DNA from 2 places in the Rhizobium sp. RU35A genome. Region 2 is predicted to be linked to the other one. Evidence: predicted binding sites of a transcription regulator. Region 2 holds the regulator's gene; the other holds the start of a gene.
The links. The regulator LexA, encoded in region 2, represses DNA repair genes until DNA is damaged. The targets are predictions, from matches to a motif close to TGTTCNNNNTGTGTTCNG.
Positions count from the first base shown of each region.

Region 1 (11,835 bases), on a different contig from region 2:
AACTTGACTGGACCTTTGGCTATCCCTGGGCTCTTCTTGCCATGCTGGTCTCGGCCCTGGTCCCGTTCTACTTCTTCCGCTGGAAAGGCTGGCTCTAGGCCAGAAAACCGGATGTCACACGCAGCTGACGAACATTTGACTGAGGACAAGAGCCTGAAGAAGTTCCTGGCGGTCGCGCTGGGATCCGTCGGCGTTGTCTATGGCGATATCGGCACCAGTCCGCTCTACGCCTTCCGCGAAGCGCTGCGGCCCGTTTCCTATGACGGTGTCACGCAGGCCGAAGTGATCGGCATCATCTCGCTGATGATCTGGACGCTGACGATCATCGTCACCCTGAAATACGTGCTCTTCCTGCTGAGGGCCGACAACCACGGCGAGGGCGGGACGCTGTCGCTGCTGGCCATGCTGATGAAGACGGCCGGCAGCAACAGGGCCGTGCTGATGATGCTCGGCCTGATCGGCGCCGCTCTCTTCATGGGGGATGCGATGATCACGCCGGCGCTCTCCGTCCTGTCGGCCGTCGAAGGCGTGAAGCTCATCACGCCCGCGCTCGACGAGGCGGTGGTGCCGATTTCGATCGTCATCCTGATTGCCCTCTTTGCCATCCAGTCGCATGGAACGGGGCTTGTCGCGCGCTTCTTCGGTCCGATCACCGCCATCTGGTTCCTGGTGATGGGCGCAGGTGGCATTGCCCATATCACCGATGATCTCAGCATCCTGTGGGCGCTCAACCCGCTGCATGCCGTCACCTTCCTCATCCAGGAACGTTTCGTCGGCTTCGTGGTGCTCGGCGCCGTCTTCCTGACGGTCACCGGCGCGGAAGCGCTCTATGCGGATCTCGGCCATTTCGGGCGTCGTCCGATCCAGTGGGCCTGGTTCGCGCTTGTCTTCCCGGCGTTGACGCTGAACTATCTCGGCCAGGGCGCGCTGATCCTGAAGCAGCCGGAAGCGATGTCCAATCCCTTCTACCTGATGTTTCCGAGCTGGGCGCTGATCCCGGTCGTGCTTCTGGCAACGGCGGCCACCATCATCGCCAGCCAGGCCGTCATTACCGGCGCCTTCTCGCTGGTGCGTCAGGCGATCCATCTCGGCTATCTGCCGCGCATGGAAATCCTCTTCACCTCGGAAACCAATACCGGGCAGATCTTCCTGCCGGGCGTCAACATGGTGCTGTTGATCGGCGTGCTGGCGCTGGTGCTGGGCTTCGAAAGCTCGGATGCGCTGGCCACCGCCTACGGTATCTCGGTCACCGGCGCCATGGTGGTCACCACCCTGATGGCCTTCGAATTCGTGCGTGCCCGCTGGCACTGGCCGCGCTGGGTGGCGGCACTTGCGCTGGCACCGCTTCTGCTGCTCGAGATGGTTTTCCTCGGCGCCAATCTGCTGAAGATCCACGACGGCGGCTATGTGCCGGTGCTGATGGCTTCTGCCTTTACCGTGATCATGTGGACCTGGCGTCGGGGTACCGACATCCTGGCCGACAAGATGAAGCGCACCGACGTGCCGCTGGCGATCTTTGCCGAATCCATCGAGCGCTCGATCGAGAAGAAGAGCCAGAACGCCCCGGTCAGCGTGCCGGGCACGGCGATCTTCCTCACCAGCGATCCGGAATCGGCGCCGGCAGCGCTGATGCACAATCTCAAGCACAACCATGTGCTGCACGAGAAGAACGTCATCCTGACGATCCGCACGGTCAACAAGCCGCGCGTCTCGCAGGAGCATTGCTTCCATGTGGAGAAGATGTCGGATCGCTTCGTGCTGGTCGAGCTGCGCTTCGGCTTCATGCAGTCGCAAAACGTGTCGCAGGCGCTCGCCTACTTGCGCAAATGCGGCTTCAAGTTCGACATCATGGCCACCTCCTTCTATCTGGGACGGCGCAAGCTGGTGCCGGATGCGGAATCGGGCATGCCCATGTGGCAGGACCGGCTGTTCATCGCGCTCGCCAATGCCGCCTCCGATCCGTCCGACTATTTCCATCTGCCGGCCAACCGTGTGGTGGAACTCGGCTCGCACGTCATCATCTGACGCATTTCGGGGCAGGTTCATCCCTCCTCGGGGCCGTAGCGCCGGCCCCGACCCCGGGAAAACCAGGGCGTTAACCCTCCATTTAGGTTAATATTAGATCCTTCGCGCATTCGAAAGATTGTGCGTTGGAGTTGCGGTGTGCGTCAGAAGCGTTCGAGAAGGAGGGGGGCCTCCCTGATGGACCGGTGGGCCTCGCCCATCGTCTTCGGCCTTGCCGCCTGGCTGATCGTACCCTCCATTCCGGCGCAGGCGGATCTGTCCGGCCTCTTGTCCGGCGATGTCCATCCCGGCAGCCAGTGGCGCATGGTGCTGACGGATTCGCCCGCCGGCTCGCTGCATGTCGCGGAGCTTGCCTTTCCCAAAAGCGAGGCGCGGATGGTCGAAGGGGCCGGCATGCTAATGCCGGACGGTCGCCGCATCGCCTTCACCGCGCCCGGCGAAAAATCCGGCCTCGTGCCGGATGAGGAGCGCGTCACCCGTGGCGCCAAGCGCGGCCGGGTGATTGCGGTGGAGCGCATGCAGCCGCCGAAGGATTTTACTGCCGGTTCCATTCTCCAGCGCAGCAGTTCGCTGCTCGCTCCGCCGGCCCAGGCGGCCGAGCGCGTCGCTTTCGCGCCCGCCGATCCGGTGCCGGCCATGGTCGAGATGGCCTCCTTCGAATTCTACCGGCCGAAACCCCGGCAGCTCGATCTCGGTCTCTCGCCGATGGTGGCCAGTCTCGTCACCAATCCGGGAGGCGACATCCTGGCGAGCGCCTATGCGCCTTCGATCGCCCGAAAGCCCGGCCGTTCCCCCTTCGATGCGCTGCTGGGCAAGCCGGCCGACGAAGGGCGCTTCGTGCCGGAGATCGGCCCGCATGACCATGCCTGGGCCGCAACTGCCCTGCCGGCCACTGTCTTTGCGCCGGAAGAGCAGCAGTGCCTGGCGTCGGGCATCTATTTCGAGGCACGCGGGGAATCGGTGAAGGGGCAGGCGGCGGTGGCGCAGGTCATCCTCAACCGCGTGCGCAATCCCGCCTATCCCCACACGATCTGCGGCGTCGTCTACCAGAACAAGGACTGGCGCAACCGCTGTCAGTTCTCCTTTGCCTGCGACGACATCCGTGACCGCGTCCGCTCCCGCGAGCACTGGGCAACCGCGCGCGAGGTGGCGATCGCCGTGACGGCCGGCAAGATCTGGCTGCCGGAAGTCGGCTCCGCCACTCACTATCACGCCGTCTATGTGCGGCCCTCCTGGGCCAGAAGCATGGAAAAGGTCGGCCGCATCGGGCTTCACGTTTTCTACCGCACCCATGGCGGCGGCTGGAGCTGAAATGTGTGATTCCGTCAACAACGGATCGCGACTTGATCCGGTTGTGACTTAAACGATTGAAAATTCGCGGTTAATTTGTTCTGGATGAGCGTCTTTTGACGCCTTGACTATGGGTGCGCGCAAAACTATGGTGCGCGCGACTTCGAAACGGGCCGGAAGGCGCTATTTCCCGGGCTTCGAGAGAGGCTTTGATCTTTCGGTCAGGGCAGGCAAGGCCAGGGGGATGCATGACCGGGGACCGCGACGACAGTCTGGAGCAGCGCCGCAAGGATCTTTCCGCCAAACTGGCAGAGAGGGCAAAAGGCGAGGCAGTGGGGAAGGCCAGGGAAAGCCGGTCCGAGGAAAGCCGTAAAGGCATGGCGCTCGGGCTGAAGATTTCATCGGAATTCATCGCTGCCATCGCCGTTGGGGCCGTGCTCGGCTATGTGGTCGACCGTTTTGCCGGGACGACGCCGTGGGGGATGATCATTCTTCTTCTTCTCGGTTTCTGTGCCGGAGTGCTGAACGTCATGCGGAGCCTGGGCGTGGTTGCCCAGCCGGGGCCTCTTCGGCCGGGTGACCGCAAGGACGATCGGTAAAACGACGTGATGAGTTAATCTGCCGATTGTGGCGGGTGCAAGGAAGAAAGAAGGTAGAGCGGTGTCTAACGATCCGACCCATCAGTTCCAGATCTCGAAGATCGTGCCGATTGAGATCGGTGGCATGGACTTCTCGTTCACCAATGCCTCGCTGTTCATGGTGGCCACGGTGGCCTGCGCCGCCGGCTTCCTGTATTTCTCGACGTCCAGCCGTGGCCTCGTTCCGTCGCGCGCCCAGTCGGTTGCGGAAATGTCCTACGAGTTCATTGCCTCCATGCTGCGTGAAGGGGCGGGCAGCCACGGGATGAAATTCTTCCCGATGGTGTTCTCGCTGTTCATGTTCGTGCTGACGGCAAACCTGCTCGGCATGTTCCCTTACTTCTTCACCGTGACCAGCCAGATCATCGTCACCTTCGCGCTGGCGCTGTTCGTCATCGGCACGGTTCTCGTCTATGGCTTCTACAAGCATGGCCTGCATTTCCTGAACGTGTTCGTTCCGAGCGGCGTTCCGGGCGTGCTTCTGCCGCTCGTGGTGGCCATTGAAATCATCAGTTTCCTGTCCCGTCCGATTTCGCTGTCGGTTCGTCTTTTCGCCAACATGCTGGCGGGACACATCACGCTCAAGGTGTTCTCCGGCTTCGTCGTGTCGCTCGGAGCCCTTGGCGCAATCGGAATCGGTGGCGCGATCCTGCCCCTGATCATGACGGTCGCTCTGACCGGTCTCGAATTCCTCGTAGCCTTCCTGCAGGCCTACGTCTTTGCGGTGCTGACATGCATGTACCTCAACGACGCGGTCCATCCGGGCGGCCACTGAGGAGCGACATTGGCGTATTGAAGCGTCAGTCATCCGCCGCAACAACCCATTCGAAGGAGCATTCACATGGAAGCGGAAGCAGCAAAGTTCATCGGTGCAGGTCTGGCTTGCTTTGGCATGGCCGGCACGGCTCTCGGCCTCGGCAACATCTTCGGCAACTACCTCTCCGGCGCTCTGCGCAACCCGTCTGCCGCTGACAGCCAGTTCGGCCGTCTGGTATTCGGCTTCGCCGTTACGGAAGCTCTGGGCATCTTCTCGCTGCTCGTAGCTCTCCTCCTGCTGTTCGCCGTCTGATAGCCGGCAAACCGTATGGGATCACGGCCGCGCGGTTCAACGGCGCGCCGTGATCTTCTCTATTGAATACCCCTGGAGGTGATGATGTTCGTGACACCGGCATTCGCGCAGGACGGCGCGCCGGCCAATGGCGAAACCCATGGAGCAGCTGGCAACGTGCACACGGAAACCGGCGTGGCCCATGGCGAACATGGTACCGGCGTATTTCCGCCGTTTGACCAGTCGACCTACCCGTCGCAGCTTCTGTGGCTGGTCATCACCTTCGGGTTCTTCTATCTGGTCATGCAGAAGGTGATCGTGCCCCGCGTCGGCGGCATTCTCGAACACCGCCATGACCGGATTGCCCAGGATCTCGATGAGGCCTCGCGCCTGAAGGCGGAAGCAGATGCCGCCGTCGAGACCTATGAAAAGGAACTCGCGGCTGCCCGCGCCAAGGCCGGCAGCATTGCCGATCAGGCCCGTGACGCCGCCAAGGCGAAGGCTGCTGCCGATCGTGCATCGATCGAAGCCGAGCTGTCCGCCAAGCTGTCGGCTGCGGAAGCCCGCATCGCCGACATCAAGGCCCGTGCCTTTGCAGAGGTCGGCTCGATTGCCGAGGAGACTGCAGCGGCCATCGTCGATCAGCTGATCGGCGCCAAGGCAACCCCGGAAGACGTCAAGGCTGCAGTTGCTGCCGCCAAGGTGGAGGCGTGATCGACCATGGCATTTGATGCAACATTTTTCGCCTTTGTCGGCCTCGTTCTCTTCCTCGTCCTGATCGCCTATCTCAAGGTGCCGGGCATGATCGGCCAGGCCCTCGACAAGCGCGCCGACAACATTCGTGACGAGCTGGAGCAGGCGAAGCGTCTGCGCGAGGAAGCCCAGGCGCTGCTCGCCGAATATCAGCGCAAGCGCAAGGAAGCGGAAGCGGAAGCCGCCCACATTCTGGCTGTCGCCGAGCGTGAAGCCGCAGCGCTGACCGAGGAAGCACGGCAGAAGACGGAAGAGTTCGTCGCCCGCCGCAATGCACTCTCCGAACAGAAGATCCGCCAGGCCGAGGCAGACGCCATCGGCGCCGTGCGCTCCGCCGCAGTCGATCTGGCCGTGGCTGCCGCCCAGAAGGTGATTGCCGCCAAGGCCGATGCCTCGGTTCAGCAGTCGCTGTTTGCGCAGTCGGTTGGTCAGGTGAAGTCGCGCCTGAACTGAGATCGGTCCGGGCGCCATCCCGATGTGATTTGAAAAGCCGGGCCTGGGGTCCGGCTTTTTCGTTTGCAGCATTTTCGGGGAACCGCACCATCCTCCTCGACCTGCTGCCGGTTCCCTTGGCTTTGGTCCTGTCGTCGCCGTCCGCAGCTTTCATGTATGTTTTGCTGCAGATGATCGCATGTCGCCGGTTCCGGTCTGTGGGGCTTGCAAGCATTCTGACGGCAACATGGATCAGTGGACGGCAGTCTTGATCGCGGCACGAGGCGCGCGATCAAGACTGCCGCGGCTGGCTGCGACACAAATGGACCAGGACGCGCGGGCAGTCAGCGTCAGGCACACGTTGTCCCGTGGATGGTCAAAGGTTTGAGCAGGGGCGAGCGCGCTCAATCCCGGCGCAGCGGGCGAAAACTCATGCGGTGCAGCGGGCAGGGGCCGTCGCTCAGGATGGCGGCGCGGTGCCGGGCTGTTCCATAGCCGGCATGGCCGGCAAAGCCATAGGCGGGGTAGACGGCATGCGCGCGCTCCATCATGCGGTCCCGCATCACCTTCGCAATGATGGAAGCCGCCGCAATCGACAGCGAGCGGGAATCGCCCTTGATCACCGCGCGGCCCGGACAACAGATGCCCGGCGGCACATCGCGGCCATCGGCCAGAACCATCGCCGGCGCCACCGGAAGCGACAGGATAGCGCGGCGCATGGCGTCGAGGCTCGCCCGCAAGATGTTTTTTTCGTCGATATGCCGCGGGCCGGACGAGGCGATCGCCACATGGGCGGTTGCCATGATCTCGTCATACAGCCGTTCCCGCACTTTCAGCGACAATTGCTTGGAATCGTTGAGACCTAAGGGAATGTGATCGGGGTCGAGAATGACGGCGGCCGCCACGACAGGACCGGCAAGCGGCCCCCGACCTGCCTCGTCCGTGCCGGCAACCGGCCAGTGACCGGCTCGCCGGGCGGCAAGCTCCAGGCTGAAATCGGGAGCGAGAGGGACCTCGTCGAAAAGGCGGGGAGAGTCGGGTGGCGTGCTCAGTGACATGCGGCGGAAACTGGCACGCGCACCCGACCCCCTGCAAGCCCCGGCCAAGCGTATCATGCGGCAACGCTTACGACCGCCCTAGGGGAAGGCGGGCCGGGGTGTTCCGGCACGGATGAGGCGGTGGACCGTGCCGAAGACCTTTGGTCTCATTCATTCCAGAGCCGTTCGGTGACAGCGGGATGACACGAAAGGCTCCATTCTCTGTTGTCGCGCAGTCCGAACCCAAACCGCTGACGCACCTTTATCTGTGTGTTCCAGGCCTGGCCGCCGTCTCGGTCACTTCAGAGCATGGGCAGCCGGGATGAGAACGCCACGTTGTCTGGGATTTCCCCCTCCGAGGCTGGGGGGAGACGGCATGATCCGCCACCACCTTATGTCCCTCCGGCGCGATGCCCTGCTTGCCCGCTGCCTGCGCCCAACACGAGGCGCGAATGCCTCCATCAGAGCAGCGACAGCTGCACGCCGCCGCCCGCCGGCGGCACGAACAGGTCGTCGCGCAGTGGCATGCCGCGGCGGCCGAGGCCGAGGCGCTTGGTGGCCAGTTCAAAGCGCCGCGAGATCTGCCAGGCATAGGGACCGGCACCCTTCATGCGCTTGCCGAACTCGGCGTCGTAATCCTTGCCGCCGCGCATGGAGCGCACCAGCGACATCACATGGCGATAGCGGTCCGGATAATGGCGCAACAGCCAGTCGCGGAAGAGGGGGCTTACCTCCAGCGGCAGGCGCAGCAGCACGTAGCTTGCTTCCGTCGCGCCCGCAGCCCTGGCGGCGTCAAGGATGCGTTCGATCTCGTGGTCGTTCAGCGCCGGGATGACGGGGGCCACCAGAACGCTGGTCGGGATACCGGCCTCGGTCAGCTGCCGGATCGCTTCCAGCCGCCGTGTCGGCGTTGCCGCGCGCGGCTCCATGCTGCGGGCCAGCTTGCGGTCCAGAGTCGTCACCGAAATACCTACCTTGGCGAGCCCCTTGGCCGCCATCGCCGAGAGAATATCGATGTCGCGCGTCACCAGCGCCGATTTCGTCACGATCATCACCGGATGGCCGGCCTTGGCGAGAACCTCCAGCATCTGCCGCATCACTCGCCATTCGCGCTCGATCGGCTGGTAGGGGTCGGTATTGGTGCCGATGGCGATCGTCCGGACCTTGTAGTCCTGCCGGCTGAGTTCCCGCTCCAGCAGTCTCGGCGCATCCGGCTTGGCAAACAGTTTTGCCTCGAAGTCCAGGCCCGCCGAAAGGCCCATATAGCTGTGAGTGGGGCGTGCAAAGCAATAGATGCAGCCATGCTCGCAGCCGCGATAGGGGGTCACCGAGCGGTCGAAGGGAATGTCGGGAGATTCGTTGCGCGTGATGATTGTCCGCGGCTTTTCCACCTGCACCTCGGTGCGGAAGGGCTCCAGCTCCTCCAGCGTCTGCCAGCCGTCGTCAAAGACCTCGCGCCGTTCGCTCTCGAAACGACCGCTGGGGTTCAGCCCCGCGCCGCGCCCGCGCCGCCGGTCGATGTCGATCCTGAGCCCCGAGGATTGCACCAGGGCATCGGCAATATCCGCCGTGTGGGCAGGCGCAAGGGCGTCCTGCCGCAAATGGGACAGCTCGTTCATGGGAAACTCCTGCGGCCGATCCAGCGATCACCGTGGCTCTATTGGTAGGGCAGAAAAGAGAACATTGCAAGAACAAATTCGGCATGACGGCTTTGTGGCAATTCCTGCTGCGATGCGATAAAGCAGGAGACATGCTGAGTGTGCTGATGGAATGCAAAGATCAGGAAACCGAGCTGGCGCAGACCCTGTCCGTGCTGGTCGCGGGTGCCGTGGAAGGTCTCGTCAGCGATGTCAGCGTGCTCGATCGCGGCTCGCAGGATGCCTCGTCAAGGGTCGCGGATGCCGCCGGCTGCCGTTTCCATGTGGACTGGCGGCTTGACGACGTGTTGCGTGCTACCCGCGGCGAATGGCTGCTGCTGATCGAGCCCGGCGCCCGCCCGCAGATCGGCTGGATCGACGAGGTGGCCGAACACATGGCGATGAACCGTCAGGCGGCCCGCTTTTCGCCGTCCCGCAATCACCGCCGTTCGCTGGTGGCGCGGCTTGTCACGCGGCCGGCGCCGCTGGAGCACGGCCTTGTCGTGCAGAAGGCGGAAGCCCTGGCGCGAACGCGCGCCGGCATGGGGCTTGCCGATCTTGCGAGAAGTCAGACGCGCGCCTTTCGGCTGGTGAGCGAAATGGTGCCGGCCTGGGCGGCCCGCAGTTGAGGCTGTTCAGCCCTTGCCACCGCGCCGCAGGTGTTCGTCCAGCCGCGGCATGATCTCCACGAAATTGCAGGGCATGTGCCGGTAGTCGAGCTGGGCTTTCAGAATGCCGTCCCAGGCATCCTTGCAGGCGCCGGGCGATCCCGGCAGCACGAAGATGAAGGTGGCGTTGGCAACACCGCCCGTCGCGCGCGACTGGATCGTCGAGGTGCCGATCTTGTCGTAGGAGATGCGGTGGAACACCTCGGAAAAGCCGTCCATCCGCTTCTCGAACAGCGGCTCCAGTGCTTCGGGCGTCACGTCGCGGCCGGTAAAGCCGGTTCCGCCTGTCGTGATCACCACGTCGATCCCGTCCGCCAGCGTCCAGTTGCGCACGGTCTCGAAAATGGCCTCGCGATCATCCGGCACGATGGCGCGCGTCACCAGCCGGTGGCCGGCCTCGGCAATGCGCGCCACCAGCGTATCGCCGGAGCGGTCGTCGGCGAGGGTCCGTGTGTCCGACACCGTCAGCACGGCAATGCCGACCGGAATGAAGGGGCGGCTTTCATCGAGACGGTTCATCACTCACTCTCCGCAAACGGTGCTCGTTGGCTGAACATACCAGAGCGGATGCTGTTCCGTCAGCCTGCGGGCGGCACGCTCCGCCTCGGCGGGTGCCGCATAGAGGCCGAAGCAGGTGGCGCCGGAGCCGGACATCCGCACCAGTGACGCTCCGCTGGCCGCAAGCGCGCCGGACACCGTGACGATTTCATCGACCAAGGCGCGGGCCGGCGGCTCGAGATCGTTGCGCTGGCTGGCGAGGAAAGCCGTCCAGTCGGCCTGCCGATCGACGGGCAGCGGCGGCATCGGATCGTTGTCGCGCCGCTCCAGACGGCGAAAGATCTCCGGCGTCGAGACCGAGACCAGCGGATTGACCAGCACCAGCGCGAGACTCGGGAGAGCCGGAACGGGGGTCAGCTCCTCGCCGATGCCGCGCGCCAGAGCGGGCCGGCTGGCAAGACACATCGGCACATCGGCCCCCAGCGACAGCGCCAGTGCCTTCATGGCGTCGTCCGGCAGGCGGATATTCCAGAGGCGGCAAAGACCGCGCAGGGTTGCCGCCGCATCCGCCGATCCGCCGCCGATGCCGGAGGCGATGGGCAGCGCCTTGTCGAGCGTGATCTCCACCGGCGGCGTCGCGTGGCCGGTGGACCGAACGGCTGTGCGCAAAAGGTCGCGCGCGCGAATAACGAGATTGTCCTCTCCCGCGCCGAGCAGCGCGCCGAACCGGCCCGTCACGCGAAAGCTGTCCTCAGAAGCCGGGCTCAGATGCAGTCCGTCGCCGTCGGTGGCAAAGGTCACCAGGCTGTCGAGCAGATGATAGCCATCCGCCCGGCGGCCGGTGACGTGCAGCGCCAGATTGATCTTGGCCGGCGCCGTTTCGCGGATGCTGCCTGTCATTGCCTCAGGATGTCACTCTGGTCGAAGGGTCTCAGTTGGCAGGGCCCGGCAGTTCCAGCACCTGGCCCGGGAACAGCCGGTCCGGGTTGCGACGAAGCGCCGGATTGGCCCGGATCAACTCGCGGAACCGGTCGCCGTCGCCGAGCTGCTCCACCGCAATCTTCCACAGCGTGTCGCCGTCATTGACCGTGTAGTTGGAGGGCTTTGCGTCGCTTGTCGCATCCTGCTGCGCGGCAACGGCAGGTGCGGTCGCCGCAGGCGAGGCCATGGCGGTCTTCACCGGCGGCGGGCCGGCATCGGCAAGACCCTCGCGGATCTTCTGCTCGATCTTCGGAATTTCCGTCAGCTCCGGCTTCATGGTCAGCGCGCGCTGCCACTGGTATTTTGCCTCGAGCTTGCGGCCCACGCGCCAGTAGGCATCGCCCAGATGGTCGTTGATCGCGGCATCGCCGGCGCGCAGTTCCACGGCTCGCTCCAGCTCTTCCACCGCCTCGTCGTAGCGGCCGAGACGATAATAGGCCCAGCCGAGCGAATCGACGATGTAGCCGTCATCGGGACGCAGCTCGACGGCCTTGCGGATCATCTCCAGGCCCTCGTCGAGATTGCGGTTCATGTCGACCCAGGAATAGCCGAGATAGTTGAGAACCGAGGGCTGGTCCGGATTGAGCTCCAGCGCCTTGCGGAAATTCGGTTCCGCCTTGTCCCATTCCTTCAACCGTTCATAGGCAATGCCGCGCTGGAAGAAGATCGACCAGTCGGACTGGCGCGGCACGGGGCCGACCACGTCGACGGCGCGGTCGTAGTTGCGCGCCATTTCCGCATAGTCCTTGGCATCGGAGAGAACGCTGCCATAGGCGATGTAGCTGCGAAGGTCGGTCGGGTCGGAGGCGATCAGGGACTGCAGGTGCT
Region 1 covers NZ_FTMR01000001.1:602,019-613,853, reverse strand. Annotated here, with positions in the region: gene F3H95_RS03200 (magnesium transporter CorA family protein) at 1-98, shown strand, start outside; gene F3H95_RS03195 (potassium transporter Kup) at 112-2,025, shown strand; gene F3H95_RS03190 (cell wall hydrolase) at 2,203-3,336, shown strand; gene F3H95_RS03185 (AtpZ/AtpI family protein) at 3,564-3,914, shown strand; gene F3H95_RS03180 (F0F1 ATP synthase subunit A) at 3,976-4,728, shown strand; gene F3H95_RS03175 (F0F1 ATP synthase subunit C) at 4,795-5,022, shown strand; gene F3H95_RS03170 (F0F1 ATP synthase subunit B) at 5,107-5,715, shown strand; gene F3H95_RS03165 (F0F1 ATP synthase subunit B) at 5,722-6,207, shown strand; gene F3H95_RS03160 (ribonuclease HII) at 6,591-7,244, opposite strand; gene F3H95_RS03155 (PA0069 family radical SAM protein) at 7,685-8,842, opposite strand; gene F3H95_RS03150 (glycosyl transferase) at 8,974-9,489, shown strand; gene moaB (molybdenum cofactor biosynthesis protein B) at 9,496-10,047, opposite strand; gene F3H95_RS03140 (4-(cytidine 5'-diphospho)-2-C-methyl-D-erythritol kinase) at 10,051-10,926, opposite strand; gene F3H95_RS03135 (tetratricopeptide repeat protein) at 10,958-11,835, opposite strand, start outside.
Region 1: the regulator LexA is predicted to act here: its motif matches at 8,900-8,917, upstream of F3H95_RS03150 (glycosyl transferase).

Region 2 (11,835 bases):
GTCCGCGCGCTGGCAGCGATGCGATCGGTGGTACGACATACTTCAACGCGTCGGCCGAAGTCTCCGTGCCGATGCCGGCCCTGCCGCAGGATGCCGGTCTGCGTGCCAACTTCTTTGCCGATGCCGGTACGCTCTATGGCAATGACGTTCCTGTCGCCAGCGGGCTTCAGTCGGATAACTCCATCCGCGCTTCGGTCGGTATGGGCGTTACCTGGGCCTCGCCGTTTGGCGCGTTGCGCTTCGACTATGCCGTCCCTGTCGCGAAGGAAGATTACGACAGGGAACAGCGTTTCCGCTTCAGCATGGCCAACCAGTTCTGATATCTGGCGTCCAGAACGCGAACTGGAAAACTGTTCTGGAGCTCAGGGCAATGGACAACAACGACTTCTTTCCGCCGCATGATGGCGTGAGCCTTCGTGAGCTGGCTTCGTATCTTGGGGCGGAATTGCTGGATGAAACGAAGGCGGAGCGTCTGGTGCGCTCCGTTTCGCCAGTTTCGCGGGCGGGCGAAGGGGATGTTTGCTACATTCTCTCGCGTAAATTTCGAGACGAGCTCGAGACCTGCAATGCCACAGCCATTCTTTGTGAGCCGGCACTTCAGCCTCTGATCCCCAGTCATATCGCCATCTTGTCCACGCCGAAGCCGCATACGGCCTTTGCGCGTGCCGGCGCGTTTCTGCATCCAAAGGCGATGCGGGTTGTTCCGACTGTCTCTGGCGAGGGCATTTCGCCGGCAGCCTATGTCGACCCGACTGCCCGGCTGGAGGCCGGTGTCACCGTTGAGCCGATGGCGGTCATTGGCGCGCATGTTGAAATCGGGTCCGGAACGCGCATCGGTGCAGGTGCGGTTATCGGTGCGGATGTCAAGATCGGTCGCAACTGCTGTGTTGCGCCGACGGCGTCTGTCATGTGTGCGCTCATCGGCAATGGCGTGATCATTCACAATGGGGCGCGCATCGGCCAAGATGGCTTCGGCTTTGCGCCTGGTCCTGCCGGCATGCTGAAAATGGTGCAGATCGGCCGGGTTATCATTCAGGATAATGTCGAAATCGGCGCGAACACGACGATCGACCGCGGCGCGATGGACGATACCGTGATCGGCGAAGGTACCAAAATCGACAATCAGGTTCAGGTCGGCCACAATGTTAGGATCGGCCGGCATTGCGCTTTTGCCAGCGGTGTTGGTATAGCGGGCTCGACGCGTATCGGCGATGGCGTGCAGATCGGCGGTGCAACCGGCGTCAATGGCCATATCACCATCGGCAATGGCGCACAGATCGGTGCAGCGGCTGCCGTGATCGGATCTGTGCCGGCAGGCGCCCGTTTTGGTGGCCACCCGGCCCGGCCCATGCAGGATTACCTGCGCGATATGGCAGAGGTGCTTGCGCGGTCTGACGAACGGTCGAAGAAAAGAGGAAAAAGGAATGGCTGAGCAGGAAAAGGCAACGCTCGACTCCGTCGATATTCAGGAGATCATGAAGCTTCTGCCGCATCGGTATCCCTTCCTGCTGGTTGATCGCATCATCGAGATCAACGGCGACGAGAGTGCTATTGGTGTGAAGAATGTCAGCGCCAACGAGCCGCATTTCACCGGACATTTTCCAGAGCGGCCGATCATGCCGGGTGTGCTGCTCGTCGAGGGGATGGCGCAGACCGCAGGTGCGATCTGCGCACGAAAACAGGGTGAAACCGGCAATCTCGTCTACTTCATGACCATCGACAATGCGCGCTTCCGCCGTCCGGTCGTGCCGGGTGATCGTGTGGAATATCATGTCGCCAAGCTGAAGCAGCGCGGCAATATCTGGAAGTTCCACTGCGATGCCAAGGTGGATGGTGTTCTCGTCGCGGAGGCCGATATCGGCGCCATGATCCGCACGAAGGACGATGCATGAGCACGATTGCTGCCAGCGCCCGAATCCATCCGCATGCCGTCGTGGAAGACGGCGCCGTCATTGGCGAGAACGTTGTCATCGGGCCGTTCTGCCGGATCGGCCCGCGTGTCGTCCTGCATGATGATGTCGAGGTCGTTTCGAATGCGGTCGTCACGGGTTTGACCGAGGTCGGCAAGGGCTCGCGCATTTTTCCGATGGCAGTGATCGGGGGCGTATCCCAGAGCCTTCATGAGGCCGGCGAGGATTCGCGTCTGGTGATTGGCGCGCGCTGCACCATGCGCGAAGGCGTCACGATGAACACCGGAACGGTCGGCGGCGGCGGCATCACCAGCGTTGGTGATGACTGCCTCTTCCTCGCCAATTCGCATGTGGCGCATGATTGCCGCCTGGGCAATGGCATCATCCTGTCCAACAACGTCATGCTGGCCGGCCATGTGCAGGTGGCGGATCGCGCGATCCTCAGCGGTGGCTGCGCCGTGCATCAGTTCAGCCGCATCGGCCGTCAGGCCTTCATCGGCGGCCTGTCTGCCGTCAATTACGACGTCATTCCCTATGGCATGCTGAACGGCAATCCGGGTCTGCTGGGGGGACTGAATGTCGTCGGCATGACCCGTGCCGGGATCGACCGTGCCGTCATCCATCAGGTGCGCAAGGCCTACAAGGCGATCTTTGACGGCGAGGGCGCCATTCGCCCGAAGGCGGCTGCGATCCGCGACGAATTTCTTGACTGCCCGGAAGCGATTGAGGTCATCGACTTCATCCTGGCCGACAGCGACCGGGCGATTTCTTCGCCCTATCGCGGCAAGGCGTAAGGCCGTGGCGTCCGCTCCCGTTCGCGACCGGACGGGACGTCTGGCGATCATTGCTGGCCATGGCTTCCTGCCTCTGCATGTGGCGGAAGCCGCCCGTGCGGCAGGCGATGAGCCCTTTGTCATCTGCCTTGAGGATGAGGCGGATCGCGATTTTTCCGCCTTCGATCATGCTGTGGCCGGCGTGGGCGACCAGGTGCGTATCGAAAGGCTGTTGCGCGAGCGAGGGGTCAAGCGTGTCGTGATGTCCGGCGGGGTGCGGCGGCGTCCTGAACTGCGCCAGATTCGCCCGACGGTTTCGACCCTCCTCAAACTGCCGCAGGCGTTGAAGACCCTGCTTGCTGGCGGGGATGACGCGGTGCTTCGCATGGTCATCAGCCTGTTCGAAGGCATGGGTTGCCGGGTGGTCGGGGTCCATGAAATTCTGCCTGGCCTGCTGGCCGATACCGGCACGCTCGGCCGCCACACGCCGACCGACGAGGATCGTCGCGATATTGCGCGCGGTGCAGAGGCTGCAAGGCTTCTCGGCCAGCTCGATGTAGGACAGGGCGCCGTCAGCGTTGGCGGACGCATCGTTGCCCTGGAGGGCGTGGAAGGGACCGATGCCATGGTGTATCGCGTTGGCGAGCTGCGCGCCTCGGGTCGCGTGTCGCGACGCCGACGCGGCGCCCTCGTCAAGCTCTGCAAGCCGCAACAGGACATGCGGGCCGATTTGCCGACGATTGGCCCCTCCACCATCACCGCCATCGTATCGGCGGGTCTCGGGGGCATTGCCGTGGAAGCCGGCCGGGCTTTGATCGTGGAGCGCGAAACCATGTTGAAGGCCGCCGATGATGCTGGTGTTTTCGTCTGCGGCATCGACGCGGGATTGCCGTCGCTGGGCATCGGATCATGAGCGAACGGGTGCTGAAAATCGGTGTCATTGCCGGTGAAGTTTCCGGCGATCTGCTGGGCGGAGATCTCGTTGCGCATCTGAAGCATCGCTGGCCGGGTTCTATTGAACTCATCGGCGTCGGGGGGGACGCATTGGAAGCCGAGGGGTTGGATTCGCTGTTCGACTTTTCGGAGCTTTCCATCATGGGCCTGACCCAGGTGCTGAAGCGCCTGCCGCAGTTGATGCGGCGCATCCGTCAGACGGCAGATGCGATCATTGCGGCACGGCCCGATGTGCTGATCATCATCGACAGCCCGGATTTCACCCATCGTGTCGCCCGGCGCGTACGCAAGGCGCTGCCGGACCTGCCTGTCGTTGATTATGTGTGCCCGAGCGTCTGGGCCTGGAAGGAGCACCGGGCAACCGAGATGCTCGCCTATGTCGATCAGGTGCTGGCTGTTCTGCCGTTCGAACCGGAGGCTATGCAGCGACTCGGCGGCCCGAAGACGGACTTCATCGGTCACCGTCTGACGGCGGACCCAGATGTCCTCAGGGTCCGCGCAGCGCGTGCCGGGCGCGGACTTCCCGGGGACGAAGGTATCAAGACGATCATCATCCTGCCGGGATCGCGGTCCACAGAGATCAAAATCCTGATGCCGGCCCTTGAGGAAACGGTGCGACTGCTGTCCGAGCGCAATGATGGCCGCGTGCGGTTTCTGTTGCCCACCGTGCCGCGGCAGGAAGCGTTGGTGCGCAGCCTGACCGCCGACTGGATCGTCAGGCCCGAGATCACGGTGGGCGCCGAGAGCAAGTGGCGTGCCTTTGCAGACGGCGACATGGCGATCGCAGCTTCCGGCACGGTGACCCTGGAACTGGCGCTCTGCGGCGTGCCGACCGTCTCCATCTACAAGGTTGACTGGCTGATGAAGTTCATGCTGTCACGCATCAGGATCTGGTCCGCCTCGCTGCCGAACCTGATTGCCGACCAGCCGGTCCTGCCCGAACATATCAACGATCTCGTCCGGCCCGGCTATCTCGCGCGTTGGGCGGAATGCCTGTGTGCGGATACGCCACAGCGTCACGCCATGCTGCAGGGCTTCAATACTGTCTGGCAGCGGCTGGCAACGGCGGTTGCACCCGGCGAAGCCGGGGCAGGACTGGTCCTTGCGCTGCTTGACCGCCGTGCTCACGCGGATGGCACGACAGTTCCCTGATGAAAGATCATCTGCCAGCGGCCGTCTCTGAAGGCCCATATGGAACTGCGCAGCGTTTCGCGAATGCTGCCCGTCCATGATCCCGTGCGGCGGGCACGATAGGTGATGAGCACGACCTCGCCCGCCAGCTCCTTCACGACATAGTCCAACGTCTCGAGGCGTTCATCAGGGGCGGATGGTGTTTCCGCTGCAAGGGCCGCGACCGTCGTCTGCCGGTCGAAGATACGCCCGGAGCTTCCGAACTCGATGAAATCCTCCGCCAGAAGATGGGTCACCCGATCTTGTGCAGTGCGGATGGCGGGTTGGTGCAGGCACTGTTCCAGTGCAATGATTGTCTCGGCCGTTTGCCGGTTCATGGGCAGCTCTTCCCGTTGTGGCAGCGTCCCGTTCGTCCCAGTCAAGGGTCGTCGCGCGATCGCAACCGCATTCACTGTCGCAGAAGCAGGGTATAAAAAAAGCCCGCGATGATGGTCGCGGGCCGTGTTGTTACTGTCTGTGAGCCGGCTTAGCGCTTGGAGACCGGTACGTAGTCGCGCTGGGCAGCACCGGTGTAGAGCTGGCGCGGGCGGCCGATGCGCTGCTGCGGATCTTCGATCATTTCGGCCCACTGCGCGATCCAGCCGACGGTGCGGGCAAGCGCGAACAGCACGGTGAACATGGTGGTGGGGAAGCCCATCGCCTTCAGCGTGATGCCGGAATAGAAGTCGATATTCGGATAGAGCTTCTTTTCGATGAAGTAGTCGTCCGTCAGCGCAATCTTTTCCAGCTCCATGGCGACCTGCAGCAGCGGATCGTCCTTGTGGCCGAGTTCGCCCAGAACCTCATGCGTGGTCTTCTGCATGATCTTGGCGCGCGGATCATAGTTCTTGTAGACGCGGTGACCGAAGCCCATCAGGCGGAACGGGTCATTCTTGTCCTTGGCGCGGGCAATGTATTCCGGAATGCGGTCCGGCGTGCCGATTTCCATCAGCATGTTGAGTGCCGCTTCGTTGGCGCCGCCATGTGCCGGGCCCCAGAGGCAGGCAATGCCAGCCGCGATGCAGGCGAACGGGTTGGCGCCCGAGGAGCCGGCAAGGCGAACGGTCGAGGTGGAGGCGTTCTGCTCGTGATCTGCGTGCAGGATGAAGATGCGGTCCATGGCGCGCGCCAGAACCGGATTGACCTGATATTCCTCGCAGGGAACGGCAAAGCACATGCGCAGGAAGTTCGACGCATAGTCGAGGTCGTTCTTCGGGTAAACGAAGGGCTGGCCGATATGGTATTTGTAGGCCATGGCGGCGATCGTCGGCATCTTGGCGATCATGCGCAGCGAAGCGACCATGCGCTGGTGCGGATCGGTGATGTCGGTGGAATCGTGATAGAAGGCGGAGAGCGCGCCGACCGTGCCAACCATGACGGCCATCGGATGGGCATCGCGGCGGAAGCCGGTGAAGAAGCGGCTCATCTGCTCATGCACCATGGTGTGGTGCGTTACGCGGTAGTCGAAGTCCTTCTTCTGCGCAGCCGTCGGCAGTTCGCCGTAGAGCAGCAGGTAGCAGGTTTCCAGGAAGTCGCCATGCTCCGCCAGCTGTTCGATCGGATAGCCGCGATGCAGGAGGACGCCCTCGTCGCCGTCGATGAAGGTGATCTTGGATTCGCAGGCCGCGGTCGAGGTGAAACCGGGGTCATAGGTGAAGGCGCCGGTCTGCTTGTAGAGCGCGCCGATGTCGATCACGTCAGGCCCGATCGTGCCCTTCTTGACCGGAAGGTCAACCTTCTTCTCTCCCAATCCAAGATGTGCGCTTGTGTCCGTCATACTGATCCTCCGATGGGCGGAAAGGCGCTGAAAGCGCCAGATGAGTGAAGCCTCTGAAAGTAGCTATATGATCTAACGCGTGCTGCCAAGCACTTGCCGCGGGTAATTGTGCACCGCGAAATCCGTAACTTCACCCGGGTTTTCGGGTTCCCGCGAAGCGCTTTGGCGGGTTCTCTGCGTTTCAATCGATCCAATTGAGGCTGGCCCTGTTCTGCCGCAGAAAGCGGCAATTGACCGCCGCAGCTAAACAGGTTCAGGTTGTATTTCTGTTAAGGGCGGGCGCCATTCTGCGGAGGGTGCGTGAGGCAGGCGGAAACCCCGGCGAGCGAATCGAGACGAGAGGCGGAAGCCTTCCGCCAGCCTTCCTTTCTGCCTGTTCCGGCCCTTCTGGGGGAGGGAACGGCGCGTGCTCCGCTGACCTGGGACATCTCGGCGGACACCCCGTCAATATTGCGTGATCGGTCCGATCCGACACGGTGGTGGCAGACCATGCTGGCGGAGGAGCTTGCCCATGGACGCGGCTTTCTGCTTCTGCCCGTGTTTTTGGGGCTGGGGGTCATTCTCTGGTTTTCGGCCACTGCCGCGCCACCGGCCTGGCTGTCTGCCATGGGCCCGGTGCTGGTCGCGCTTGCAATCTGGACCGGACGGCGCGGGCAGGGGGCCGGGAGAACATGCCTGCTGGTCGCGGGGCTCGTCCTGTCGGGCTTCGGGCTTGCCCATCTGGAAAGTCTGCGGAATGCCACCGTTATTCTCGATCAAGCCGTCGTGACGCGGTTGGAGGGGGTGGTGGAGCGGCGTGAGGCTGTGGCGGGCGGCCGCTGGCGCTATACGGTGCATGTTCTCAGAACTTTCGAGCCGGTACTCTCCCGGCCCCCCGAGCGGGTGGCGCTCCTGTGGCGCGCGCCGCATGAACCCCTGGCATCGGGCACGCGGATCGAGGGGCGTGTGCGCCTGTCTCCCCCCTCCGGGCCCGCGCTTCCGGGCCTGCTGGATTTCGGCTTCACCGCCTATTTCGAAGGAACCGGTGCGGTCGGCTTCTTCTACGGGCGTCCGCTCATCCTGGGCGTGGCGGAACCGCCAGGCGGCTTTCTGGCCGGGTTGCACGGCGCACTCTTCGATCTGCGTGCCAGCATCGGCCAGCGCATCCGTGATGTGGTCGGGGGCGATGCCGGTGCCTTTGCAGCCGCGATTGTGACGGATGAGCGGCGGGCGATTTCGCCAGCCACCGTGGAGGCGCTGCGCCTTGCCGGCCTTGCCCATATCGTGGCGATCTCCGGGCTCAACATGGCGCTGGCGGCCGGCATTTCCTTCGTTGGTCTGCGGGGAGCCCTCAGCCTCATCCCTGGCTTTGCCGAGCGTGTGCCGATCAAGAAGATTGCCGCCCTGGGTGCGCTTCTACTGGTCACGGCCTATTACCTGATTTCCGGTTTCGGTGTCTCGGCCGAACGTGCCTACGTGATGATGGTCATCATGCTGGCCTCGGTTCTGTTCGACCGGCCCTCGATCAGCCTGCACAATGTGGCCCTCGCAGCCGTGCTGATTCTGGTCCTGACGCCATCCGCCGTGCTGGGCGCAAGCTTTCAGATGTCGTTTGCGGCAACTGTTGCCCTCGTGGCCGGCTATGAGGTCTGGATGCGCGGTGGAGCTTGGGAGGATCGCGGGCTGCTTGCGGGCGCGCACTCATTCCTCGGGCGACTCGTCCTGCCGTTGTTCGGCTTCGCGGCGGGCGTGCTGGCCACTTCGCTGATCGGCATGCTGTCGACGACAATCTTCTCGCTTGCTCATTTTCACCGGCTGGCCGCCTATGGTCTTGCGGGGAATCTGGCAGCCATGCCGCTGATTTCGATTGTCGTGATGCCGGCCGGATTGGTCGGCATGCTGCTGATGCCCCTGGGGCTTGATGTCCCTTTCCTGACACTGATGGGATGGGCGCTGCAGGGCGTGATCGCGATTGCCGAAACGGTCGCAGGCTGGGGAGGCGAGGTGGCGACGGGGCGACCGCCAGCTGGCTTCCTGCCGCTGGCCTCGGCCGGCTTCCTGCTGCTCACGCTGCTTCGGACGCGCCTGCGTCTGCTTGGTCTGCCGCTGATCCTGGCCGCTGTCGCCATGACGATCATTCCGGAGCGTGCGAGTTCGCCGGATCTGCTCGTCTCGGAGGATGGGATCCTCGTTGCCCTTCTGGACGGGCAGGCCGCGGCGACCAACCGGCGCCGACCTTCGGATTTTCTATACCGGCAATGGCAGGATGCGTTGCGCATCGAACAGACCAGCGCACCGCGCCTGTTGTCGCCGCCGCCTGACGCTGCGGCCAACCGAAAGGCAGCCCCTGGAATCCAGAGGGGTTCTGCACAGAATAAGAGAATCGAGCAAACAGAACGGGAGCCGGCGTCAACTGTCACGACGACGACCGACAGACAGTCTCAGCGAGCCGCTGCCAAAGTGCCGCTGAAGGCCGGCGAGGCGGAAACCATCCTGCAGACCCTGCGCAGAGACGCCGAAAAACAGCCGGGACGCTTTGTATGTCTTCCCTCGTCCGGCTGTCTTGCGATCACCTCGCAGGGGGCGACACTCATAACCGTTGAGGACAATCGTCTCACCGGAACCGCTTGCGACCGCGCAGATCTCGTCATTGCGCCACAGGCCCGCTTCGATGAGTGCCGTTCCGGCGCTCTCCTGCTGAGCGCCCAGACCTTGCGCCGCACCGGATCCCTGATCGTTCGTTTTCGCGACAGCCGACGAGTCGAAGACTGGCGCGCGGAAGCTGCCATCATGTCACATGAGCGCCCCTGGAGCGTTCATCGCAGCTATGACTGGCGACGCCGCAGCTTCGAGACAGATGTGCCGGAACCGGTGCGCCGGCTGGTCAGTGATAGCGGCGGATAAGGCCGACCAATCTGCCTTGTATCTTCACCCGGTCCGGTCCGAAGATCCGGGTCTCATAGGCCGGATTGGCCGCTTCCAGTGCGATCGAGGCCCCCTTGCGGCGGAACCGCTTCAGGGTTGCCTCCTCGTCATCCACCAGCGCCACCACGATATCGCCGGGCGTGGCTGTGCTGCCATTGCGGATGATGACCGTATCGCCGTCGAGAATGCCGGCCTCGATCATCGAATCGCCCTTCACTTCGAGTGCGTAATGCTCGCCGGTTCCCAGCATCTCTATCGGTACCGCAATCGAATGCGTATTGTTCTGGATGGCCGAGATGGGCACGCCGGCAGCAATGCGTCCCATGACAGGAACAGTTGCCGTTCCCGTATATTCTTCCGCAGGTGCCGCTGATGCGGCGGACTTGGCGGGCGGCGTCTTGCCGAGACTGCCTTCGATAACACTGGGTGAGAAGCCGCGACGGGGCTGGGCCGGCGGCACATAGGATTCCGGCAGCTTGATTACTTCCAGCGCGCGGGCACGGTTTGGCAGGCGGCGAATGAAACCGCGCTCCTCCAGGGCTGTGATCAACCGGTGGATGCCGGACTTCGACGCCAGATCAAGCGCATCCTTCATTTCGTCGAAGGAGGGCGGCACACCGGACTCCTTCATGCGTTCATGAATGAACAGAAGCAGTTCCTGTTGTTTGCGTGTCAGCATATGGCAACCCCGAGCCCGAAACAAATACAGAACAGACCCTATCTGTTCCTTATGTGTTCTGCAAGCCCCCAAAAGCCGGGTGTTTTTGGGGTGACCGGCTGATGGAGGCGCGATAATTAATCGGGAATGGCGCGCATAATTATTCTGGAATGAAAACGGGCCTGCGCGCTTGATTTATAAAGATTTTTCGTTGGAAAATGGGGGTGCGCAATGCGCCAATCGGTGGAAGCGTTTTGCGCCGTTCCGGCATAATGGTTAAGTAACTGAGTTGGCTTGCATTATTGGGGATAGCGTCCATGTTTTTGTCCGCAGATCGAAAAGATTGCGGATACCTTTGCGGATAGTGATCAATCTAATCCTTTTTGTGCGGGCTTTTCACCTCTTCCCAGAGGGTTGCCCAATACTGAACTTCCGGGTCGTATCCCTCGTTGAAACGCCCTGTTTGGAGTATCGCTCGCAACCGCTCAACAGCGGCTTCTCCATAGGGGGGAACCTTACCCTGATCTAGTTCGCGGTCATGATCTATGGATTCCTCGGCTTTGTTGACGATCTCTTGAATGATGCTTAGCCGCGCATCATCGTCATACATCCGCCTCAGCGAGAAAATTACGTCTATCTCGTCCTGAGATATGTACCATTTTGGTATGAACCCCGGATTTTCCGCAGAAGCTTGAGCAATGCTTCGGTTGATAGACATTTGATATTCTTCAAATGGGGTTTTGTATTCGCCAAAAATCAAGGCGGCAACAGTTACGTTTCCTATTCCTGCTATCTTCTTGATAATTTCACTATTGGGTTGTCTGCGTCCGCTCTCGTAGTTCGATAATGTTGCACGATCCACACCGACGAGGTTGGCGAACTCCGCTTGAGTTTTGTCACCACGAATTTCTCTAATCCGCTTCCCAATTGCCTTGGATGCTTCGTTATCGAAACTTTTTCGTGTTGACATGTGACACCTTTGAAACATATTGATGGAGTGCTTCGACAGCGAAACATCTAGGAGATTGCTATGATCAGTAACCGGGAAGATGTCAAACGACAGTTTGAATGTGCAGGCATCAGCATCAGGGAATGGGCAGAGCGGAGAGGCTACAATCCCCGCACAGTCTATGCGGTTTTGAACGGTTCTCTGGGTGGGAAGCGTGGTGTCAGTCACCGCATCGCTGTTGACTTGGGTCTGAAGGAAGAGAGTCCTTCGACCATTCCGGGCTTGAAGGCCGCTTAAGATGGAGTGGATCGACAGCCAAATCTTGGCGAGCTTGTATGGCGTCGATCAGCGAAACGCTCGTCGTGGCTGCCACAGGATAATGGTCGGGCGAAGCATGTCCTGGCATGGCCACCCCCTTGAAGTCCGAACCTTCCACGGTCGCGGCGGTCGATCCGGCATTCAATATCAGGTCAAGGTTTCCAGCCTTCCGCCGCATCTCCAGGAGCGTTTGAAGGCCTTTCAAATGACCGATGAGGCCGTTTCAAGGCTCCGTCTTGGCGATGATACGGCCCGCTTCGAACGGGCCTGGAAATACGAGATCATCGCCCCGGCATTGGCTCACCCGTTCCGCAGCCCGGAACGCAGGGCGGTAATCGATAAGCTCGACGGTGAATGGAAGCTCGATTGGACGGGATCGCGGCGCAAGCTGACAAAATCCACCCTCTACAGGTGGATCGAGA
Region 2 covers NZ_FTMR01000007.1:146,372-158,206, reverse strand. Annotated here, with positions in the region: gene bamA (outer membrane protein assembly factor BamA) at 1-320, shown strand, start outside; gene lpxD (UDP-3-O-(3-hydroxymyristoyl)glucosamine N-acyltransferase) at 371-1,432, shown strand; gene fabZ (3-hydroxyacyl-ACP dehydratase FabZ) at 1,425-1,892, shown strand; gene lpxA (acyl-ACP--UDP-N-acetylglucosamine O-acyltransferase) at 1,889-2,704, shown strand; gene lpxI (UDP-2,3-diacylglucosamine diphosphatase LpxI) at 2,709-3,596, shown strand; gene lpxB (lipid-A-disaccharide synthase) at 3,593-4,789, shown strand; gene F3H95_RS16765 (DUF4440 domain-containing protein) at 4,762-5,145, opposite strand; gene gltA (citrate synthase) at 5,295-6,584, opposite strand; gene F3H95_RS16755 (ComEC/Rec2 family competence protein) at 7,035-9,467, shown strand; gene lexA (transcriptional repressor LexA) at 9,448-10,167, opposite strand; gene F3H95_RS16745 (helix-turn-helix transcriptional regulator) at 10,520-11,116, opposite strand; gene F3H95_RS16740 (DNA-binding protein) at 11,177-11,392, shown strand; gene F3H95_RS16735 (helix-turn-helix domain-containing protein) at 11,394-11,835, shown strand, end outside.